2 regions of the Pseudomonas sp. S2_E02 genome follow, and region 2 is predicted to be linked to the other one. Evidence: predicted binding sites of a transcription regulator. Region 2 holds the regulator's gene; the other holds the start of a gene.
What was found. Region 2 encodes FliA, which starts transcription of late flagellar genes. Its sites were predicted from a motif close to CTAAAGTTTNNNNNNNNNNNGCCGNTAA; they were not measured.
Positions count from the first base shown of each region.

Region 1: AB4O01_RS14010 (flagellar protein MotY) is a predicted target of FliA. The motif match lies at 1,980-2,007, and genes of this name have one in related genera.

Region 1 covers NZ_CP162761.1:3,127,998-3,132,417, forward strand. The annotation lists gene AB4O01_RS14005 (argininosuccinate synthase) at 1-875, opposite strand, end outside; gene AB4O01_RS14010 (flagellar protein MotY) at 1,005-1,913, opposite strand; gene pyrC (dihydroorotase) at 2,074-3,120, shown strand; gene rnt (ribonuclease T) at 3,117-3,794, shown strand; gene AB4O01_RS14025 (hypothetical protein) at 3,857-4,270, opposite strand; gene AB4O01_RS14030 (Panacea domain-containing protein) at 4,272-4,420, opposite strand, start outside.
Region 2 covers NZ_CP162761.1:6,341,471-6,345,890, forward strand. The annotation lists gene flhF (flagellar biosynthesis protein FlhF) at 1-837, shown strand, start outside; gene fleN (flagellar synthesis regulator FleN) at 954-1,784, shown strand; gene fliA (RNA polymerase sigma factor FliA) at 1,781-2,521, shown strand; gene AB4O01_RS28495 (chemotaxis response regulator CheY) at 2,689-3,060, shown strand; gene AB4O01_RS28500 (protein phosphatase CheZ) at 3,079-3,867, shown strand; gene AB4O01_RS28505 (chemotaxis protein CheA) at 3,922-4,420, shown strand, end outside.

The DNA.
Region 1 (4,420 bases), 3.2 Mb from region 2:
TCGATGGCGCGGTGAGCGCGCAGCATGATAGTGCCGCCCGGGGTTTCGTAGCAGCCACGGGACTTCATGCCGACGTAACGGTTTTCGACAATGTCGAGACGGCCGATACCGTGAGCGCCACCGATCTTGTTCAGCGTCGCCAGCACGGTGGCCGGAGTCATTTCGACGCCGTCCAGTGCAACGATGTCGCCGTTGCGGTAGGTCAGTTCCAGGTATTGCGCTTTGTCAGGAGCGTTCTCCGGGGAGACGGTCCATTTCCACATGTCTTCTTCGTGCTCGGTCCAGGTGTCTTCCAGCACGCCGCCTTCATAGGAGATGTGCAGCAGGTTGGCGTCCATCGAGTACGGGGACTTCTTCTTGCCGTGACGCTCGATCGGGATCGCGTGCTTCTCGGCGTAGTCCATCAGCTTCTCGCGGGACAGCAGGTCCCACTCACGCCAAGGCGCGATCACTTTCACGCCTGGCTTGAGCGCGTAGGCACCCAGTTCGAAACGCACCTGGTCGTTACCCTTGCCGGTGGCGCCATGGGAAATGGCGTCAGCGCCGGTTTCGTTGGCGATTTCGATCAGACGTTTGGCGATCAGCGGACGCGCGATGGAAGTACCCAGCAGGTACTCGCCTTCGTAAACGGTGTTGGCGCGGAACATCGGGAACACGAAATCACGCACGAACTCTTCGCGCAGGTCGTCGATGTAGATTTCTTTGACGCCCATGGCCTGAGCCTTGGCGCGGGCCGGCTCGACCTCTTCGCCTTGACCGAGATCAGCGGTGAAGGTCACCACTTCACAGTTATAAGTATCCTGCAGCCACTTGAGGATCACCGAAGTGTCCAGGCCGCCGGAATACGCCAGAACGACCTTGTTTACGTCCGCCATGCCATCACTCCACGGGGTTCTACGGAAAGCCGAGGAGTCTACCGCCCAAACGCGATAATTTACAGAGGCGCGACAGCTTAAGACGACAAAGCGACAGAATCTGTCGAGAGCGCGACGATGACCGGAGGGTCAGGAAGTCGCCGCAGTATTGGCTGGCGTGCTCGCTTGCGGTGCCGGAGCCGCGACCGGCGCCACGCGCGCCAGTTTGACATTGACCCGACGGTTCTTCGCGCGATTGGCCGCGTTGGTGTTCGGCACAATGGGATATTGCTCGCCATGGAAACGCACGGTGATCTGCGATTCCTGAATGCCGTTGGCCTTGAAGAAGTCGACCACCGCCAGCGCGCGGCGGCGCGACAGTTCACGGTTGGTCAGGCGATTACCGCTGTTGTCGGAATGGCCGTCGAGTTCGATGTGATTGACCGTCGGATCGGCCTTCATGTATTCGAGCATCACTTGCAGCTTGGCTTTAGCGGCAGGATCCAGGTCAACGCCCTCGCCGGGGAAGCCGATCTGCGACTGTTTGATCTGGTCGAAATTCTGCGGCAGCAATTTCGCTACACATGTCTGGTAATCGTTGAAGGCCTTGCTGAACTTGACCGGCAACAGGCGTACTTCAGAGACACGGCCGTCGCCTGAAGCGCGCCGTACGACCGGGCTGCGACCGTCCAGCAGGCCACTGATCAAACCGCCGGCCTGGGACTGCGAACTGCTGAACAAAACGTTGCCGCTGCCGAGCCTTACAGAGCCCAGATTGATGTCACCACGGCCCGGCTGCCAAGGCGCAGCCGCTGCCAGCAACGTTGCAGAGCCGCCGCCGAGCATGGCGTTGTAGGCGTTCAGACGGAATATCGCCTGCTCGCCGGCCTTGCGCACGAACTCACCCGAGCCGAAATCAGTGATCGGTTGGGTCAGACGACATTCGAACTTGTCGCCGGCGACCGTCCACTCAATGTTCTCCAGACGGGTCTGGTACGTGAGCGCCATCGCCGGAAGGCTGGCAAACACACTGAGCAAGGCTAAATAACGCTGGCGCACGGGAGGCTCCATTGGCTTCTGAAACACAAAGACCGATTCACACTATGTTTACGGCATACCTACGGGATATCGGAAGGTTCCGGCAAAACTTGATAGCGAGTGCCTGCAAGAGTCTTTTCCGGTAGCATTCGCCTCAGTTTGACCCGCCTGGAATCCCCTCATGTCCGACCGCCTGACCCTGCTGCGTCCCGACGACTGGCACATTCATCTTCGCGATGGTGCCGTGTTGACCAATACCGTTGCCGATGTTGCGCGCACTTTTGGCCGCGCCATCATCATGCCCAACCTGGTACCACCGGTGCGCAACGCCGCTGAAGCCGACGGCTATCGCCAGCGGATTCTCGCTGCCCGCCCGGCCGGCAGTCGCTTCGAACCGCTGATGGTGCTGTACCTCACCGACCGCACCCAGCCCGAAGAAATTCGTGAAGCCAAGGCGAGTGGTTTTGTGCACGCAGCCAAGCTGTACCCGGCCGGCGCGACCACAAACTCCGATTCCGGGGTAACCAGCATCGACAAGATCTTCCCGGCACTGGAAGCCATGGCCGAAGTCGGCATGCCGTTGCTGATCCACGGTGAAGTCACCCGTGGCGACGTCGATGTGTTCGACCGCGAAAAGATCTTCATCGACGAGCACATGCGCCGCGTGGTCGAGCGCTTCCCGACGCTGAAAGTGGTGTTTGAACACATCACCACCGGTGACGCCGTGCAGTTCGTCAACGAGGCTTCGGCCAACGTAGGCGCGACCATCACCGCGCATCACCTGCTGTACAACCGCAACCACATGCTGGTGGGCGGGATTCGGCCACACTTCTATTGCCTGCCGATCCTCAAGCGCAATACGCACCAGGAAGCCCTGCTCGACGCCGCCACCAGTGGCAGCGCGAAGTTCTTCCTCGGCACCGACTCGGCGCCGCACGCCCAGCACGCCAAGGAAGCCGCTTGCGGCTGTGCCGGCTGCTACACCGCGTACGCCGCCATCGAGATGTACGCCGAAGCCTTCGAACAGCGTAATGCGCTGGACAAACTCGAAGCCTTCGCCAGCCTCAACGGCCCGCGTTTCTACGGCCTGCCGGCGAACACCGATCGCATCACCCTGGTTCGTGAAGAATGGACCGCCCCGACCAGCCTGCCGTTTGGCGAGCTGACCGTTATCCCGCTGCGCGCCGGTGAAAAACTGCGCTGGCGCCTGCTGGAGGAACACGCGTGAGTGAAGACCATTTCGACGACGAACTGGACGGTCAAAGTGGTGGTGGCGGTTCCCGCCACCCGATGGCAGCACGCTTTCGCGGCTACCTGCCGGTTGTCGTTGACGTAGAAACCGGCGGCTTCAACTCGGCCACCGATGCGTTGCTGGAGATTGCTGCGACCACCATCGCCATGGATGAAAAGGGTTTTGTATACCCGGATCACACCTACTTCTTCCGCGTTGAGCCGTTCGAAGGCGCCAACATCGAAGCAGCGGCGCTGGAGTTCACCGGAATCAAGCTGGACCATCCACTGCGCATGGCTGTCAGCGAAGAGACCGCGCTGACCGACATCTTCCGTGGCATTCGCAAGGCGCTGAAGGCCAATGGCTGCAAGCGCGCGATTCTGGTCGGGCACAACAGCAGCTTCGATCTTGGCTTCCTGAACGCAGCCGTTGCGCGTCTGGACATGAAACGCAACCCGTTCCACCCATTCTCCAGCTTCGACACCGCGACGCTGGCTGGTCTGGCATACGGTCAAACCGTACTGGCGAAAGCCTGCCAGGCCGCCGACATCGATTTCGACGGCCGCGAGGCGCACTCGGCGCGTTATGACACCGAGAAAACCGCTGAGCTGTTCTGCGGCATCGTCAACCGCTGGAAACAGATGGGCGGCTGGGAAGATTTCGACGACTGATTGAGGGTTGTCGGGTGAATCCCGCGCATAAAAAAACCGGCCACGTGGGCCGGTTTTTTTGTTTAATGCTTATAGAGCTTAAATTCTCGATCAATCCACACGACATAAAAAATCCGATGGCTCTTGTATCCCACCATCGCTACACGTTCAAAAGCCCGAAACACAAGCAATCTGACATCACCTGTCAAAAAAGCAGGAATTCCCACTTTCAGACTGTTTCTCTCAATTGTTTCACAGCCATATCGATGCCTATGCTCTCTGCGCAATTCTCTCCACGGCATTCTTCCCAGAATCCTCAGACGCTCAAGCATTTTCGACCGTTCGACGGCCTCGCAATCTTGAATGCACCAGCCATTCTGCAAATACTCAAATGAGAAAACCGGAGGTCGCGCTTCCGATGAATCTATTTCGATAGTGGACGTCCGTGCCGTTACTGTAATTGCCGCATCGCGCTCCCTGCGTTTGAACTTGGCCATTTCAGTTCACCAAATGCTCCCGGAAATACTCCTCCATCTCACAGGCGGGAATTTCTCGGCTGAACTCCCCTTCCTTGAAGTTTCTACGCCAAGGGGCTTCTTCATGCGTCAACTGACGTAGTTTCCACGCCGAAAACTGGCCATAAACGT
Region 2 (4,420 bases):
GCGCAAGCCAACCTGTATCGCCGTCTGCAACGTATCGGCCTGTCCGGCCCGTTGTCGCGCGATCTGCTGGCGATGATCACTGATATCGAAGAACCGCGTCAGGCTTGGCGCATGCTGCTCGCGCATCTGGCCCGGATGATTGCCGTACCGGAAGTCGAGCCACTGGAAGAGGGCGGTATCATTGCCATGGTCGGTCCTGCCGGCATGGGCAAGACCACTACACTCGCCAAGCTGGCCGCGCGTTATGTGCTGAAATACGGCGCGCAGAATGTCGCGCTGGTGAGCATGGACAGTTTCCGTATCGGCGCTCAGGAACAACTGAAGACGCTGGGCCGCATTCTCAATGTGCCAGTGACCCATGTCGATCCGGGCCAATCGCTGGTGCAAGCGCTGGATCCACTGCTGCGCAAACGCGTGGTATTGATCGATACTGCCGGCCTGCAAGCCAGCGATCCGGCCCTGCGCATGCAGCTGGAAAGTCTGGCCGGGCGTGGCATTCGTTCAAAAAATTATCTGGTCTTGGCAACCACCAGCCAGAAACAGGTTCTAACCGCCGCTTATCACAGTTACAAGCGTTGCGGGCTTGCCGGCTGCATCCTGACTAAACTGGATGAAACGGCCAGCCTTGGCGAAGTGTTGAGCCTGGCGATCAGTCATGAATTGCCGGTCGCGTACCTGACCGATGGCCCACGGATTCCGGATGATTTGCATCTGCCGCGCCGTCATCAACTGGTCAGCCGCGCCGTCAGCGTGCAAATGCAGGAAGAACCCAGCGAAGAAGCCATGGCTGACATGTTCGCTGATATCTATCACAGCCCGACCAAGCAGGTAGGCTGAGGTATTCATGAACAGTTTTTGTACCTACATCGATGGTCTGCCATGCATTGTTCCGGTTGTGAACGCGCAGCCAGTAATGTGGCCTCCGTCTATGCAAGACAAGGTAAAGAAATAACATGGGCAGCATGCATCCCGTACAGGTGATCGCGGTGACCGGCGGCAAAGGTGGCGTCGGCAAGACTAACGTGTCAGTGAACTTGTCGCTGGCGCTGGCAGAGCTTGGCCGTCGGGTCATGCTGCTGGACGCCGACCTGGGTCTGGCGAACGTTGACGTATTGTTGGGGCTGACCCCTAAACGCACGCTGGCCGACGTCATCGAAGGCCGGTGCGAGCTGCGCGACGTGCTGTTGCAAGGCCCTGGTGGCATTCGCATCGTGCCGGCGGCGTCCGGCACCCAGAGCATGGTGCACCTGAGCCCGGCGCAACATGCCGGCCTGATTCAGGCGTTCAGCGACATCGGTGACAATCTCGATGTACTGGTGATCGATACCGCTGCGGGTATTGGTGACTCGGTAGTCAGTTTTGTTCGCGCCGCGCAAGAAGTGTTGCTGGTGGTCTGCGATGAGCCGACCTCGATCACTGACGCCTACGCGCTGATCAAACTGCTCAACCGCGATTACGGCATGAACCGCTTCCGCGTCCTCGCCAACATGGCGCAGAGCCCGCAGGAAGGGCGCAACCTGTTCGCCAAGTTGACCAAGGTCACGGATCGCTTCCTTGACGTGGCCCTACAATACGTCGGCGCCGTGCCTTACGACGAAAGCGTGCGTAAAGCGGTGCAGAAGCAGCGCGCGGTGTACGAAGCCTTTCCGCGTTCCAAGTGCGCGCTGGCGTTCAAGGCGATCGCGCAGAAGGTCGACACCTGGCCGCTGCCCGCCAACCCGCGTGGCCACCTTGAGTTTTTCGTCGAGCGCCTCGTGCAGCAAACGGCAGGGCCCGTGCTATGACCGCAAGCGGTATGAACTACTACAAGAAGTCGGCACGTGACGCGCAGTACGAGTTGATCGAGCGTTACGCGCCACTGGTCAAACGCATTGCCTACCACTTGCTGGCGCGCTTGCCGGCGAGTGTGCAGGTCGAAGACCTGATCCAGGCCGGGATGATCGGCCTGCTTGAAGTCTCGACCAAATACGACGCCAGCAAAGGCGCCAGTTTCGAAACGTACGCGGGCATACGAATCCGCGGCGCGATGCTCGACGAAGTGCGCAAAGGGGACTGGGCGCCACGCTCGGTTCACCGCAATACCCGTATGGTCAGCGACGCGATTCGCTCAATTGAAGCTAAAACCGGCCGTGATGCTAAAGATCACGAGGTTGCGGCCGAACTCCAATTGAGTCTCGACGATTACTACGGGATTTTGAATGACACCTTGGGCAGTCGCCTGTTCAGTTTCGACGACCTGTTGCAGGACGGCGAACACGAAGGGCTGCACGAGGATGGCGCGAGTGCTCATATGGAGCCGTCACGCGATCTGGAAGATGAACGTTTCCAGGCAGCGTTGGCGGACGCGATTGCCAATTTGCCGGAGCGTGAGCGACTGGTGTTGGCGCTGTACTACGACGAAGAGCTGAACCTCAAGGAGATCGGTGAAGTCCTTGGCGTCAGTGAATCGCGGGTCAGCCAGTTACACAGCCAGTGCGCGGCCCGTTTGCGGGGGCGTTTGGGGGAGTGGCGAGCGCGCTGAAGGCAGTGTGGGGACACTGCGAACGAGGCTGGTGCGGTGATGAACGGCACCGGTCTTGCTCTGTTGTGCTCCAGACAGTCTTCGAGTGCTACGCCGGAATGATTGAAATGGCGCGTCCAGGTGCTGGGCGCGTTTAAGACTGCTTGGAGGTCGAATTGGACAAGAACATGAAAATCCTCATCGTTGATGACTTCTCAACGATGCGGCGGATCATCAAGAACCTGCTGCGTGATCTGGGGTTCACCAACACTGTCGAGGCGGATGATGGCGTGACTGCCATTCCAGTGCTCAACAGCGGAAGCATCGACTTTCTGGTAACGGACTGGAACATGCCGGGCATGACCGGTATCGACCTGCTGCGTCACGTGCGTGCCGATGAAAAACTCAAGCACTTGCCAGTGCTGATGGTGACTGCAGAAGCCAAGCGCGAGCAGATCATTGAAGCCGCTCAGGCTGGTGTAAACGGCTACGTAGTCAAACCTTTCACGGCTCAGGCGTTGAAAGACAAAATCGAGAAGATTTTCGAACGCATCGGCTGATGAACGCGCGGGGGAGCTATGGAGCATAACGAATCTTCACAGGGCGATTTCGAGTCGACCCTGAAAAAACACGCGGTCGAACTGGTCGAAAGCCTTGAAAAAGGCAGGTTCGGCGACGCTGTGCAACTGATCCATGAGCTCAATCAGACCCGTGACCGTGGCCTGTACCAGGAAGTCGGCAAGCTCACACGTGAACTGCACAGTGCGATCGTCAACTTCCAGATCGATCCGAACATGCCGCAGGCCGAGGAAGTGTCGCAAATCACCGACGCCACCGAACGCCTGGGCTATGTGGTCAAGCTGACAGAAGCCGCGGCCAACCGCACCATGGATCTGGTGGAAAGCGCCACGCCGGTGGTCAACAGTCTGGCTGATGAAGCGCAGACCTTGAGCGCCGATTGGGGTCGCTTCATGCGTCGCGAGGTCGGGGCTGAAGAGTTCCGCGAGCTGGCGCGCCGGGTCGACGGTTTTCTGTCACGCAGCAGCACGGACAACCGTGCGGTGTCGAGCAATCTCAACGACATCCTGCTGGCCCAGGATTACCAGGACCTGACCGGTCAGGTGATCAAGCGTGTGACCCAACTGGTCACCGAAGTCGAAAGCAATTTGCTCAAACTCGTGCTCATGGCCAGTCAGGTCGACCGCTTTGCGGGCATCGAACATGACCGCGCCGCGATGCTTGCAGAAAAAGATCCACAAAAACATCTCTCGCAGGGTGAAGGTCCGCAGATTCATGCCGATAAACGAGAAGACGTTGTGTCCGGTCAGGACGATGTGGACGATTTGTTATCCAGCCTCGGATTCTAGAGTTGTGGAATTTTAGGTTTTTTGGGTTTTTAGACCTGTAGGAGCACCCCATTAATGAGCTTCGGCGCCGATGAAGAGATCCTTCAGGATTTCCTGGTTGAGGCCGGCGAGATTCTTGAGCAACTGTCCGAACAACTGGTCGAGCTGGAAAGCCGTCCGGATGACGCAGATCTGCTCAACGCAATTTTTCGCGGTTTCCACACTGTAAAAGGGGGCGCCGGCTTCCTTCAGCTCAACGAGCTGGTGGAGTGCTGTCACATCGCCGAAAACGTGTTCGACATCCTGCGCAAGGGTGAGCGTCGCGTTGATGCAGAACTGATGGACGTTGTCCTCGAAGCACTGGACGCGGTGAACAGCATGTTCAGCGAAGTCCGTGAGCGTGCACCGATCACCGCCGCTACCCCGGAACTGCTGGCCGCCCTGGCGCGTCTGGCCGAACCGCAATCGGCGGATGCCGCCCCGGCATCGCCGGTGGCCGAGATGATCGAAGAACTGGTCGTCGAAGGCGACGCGTCGGGCGACATCACCGATAACGAATTTGAACAACTGCTGG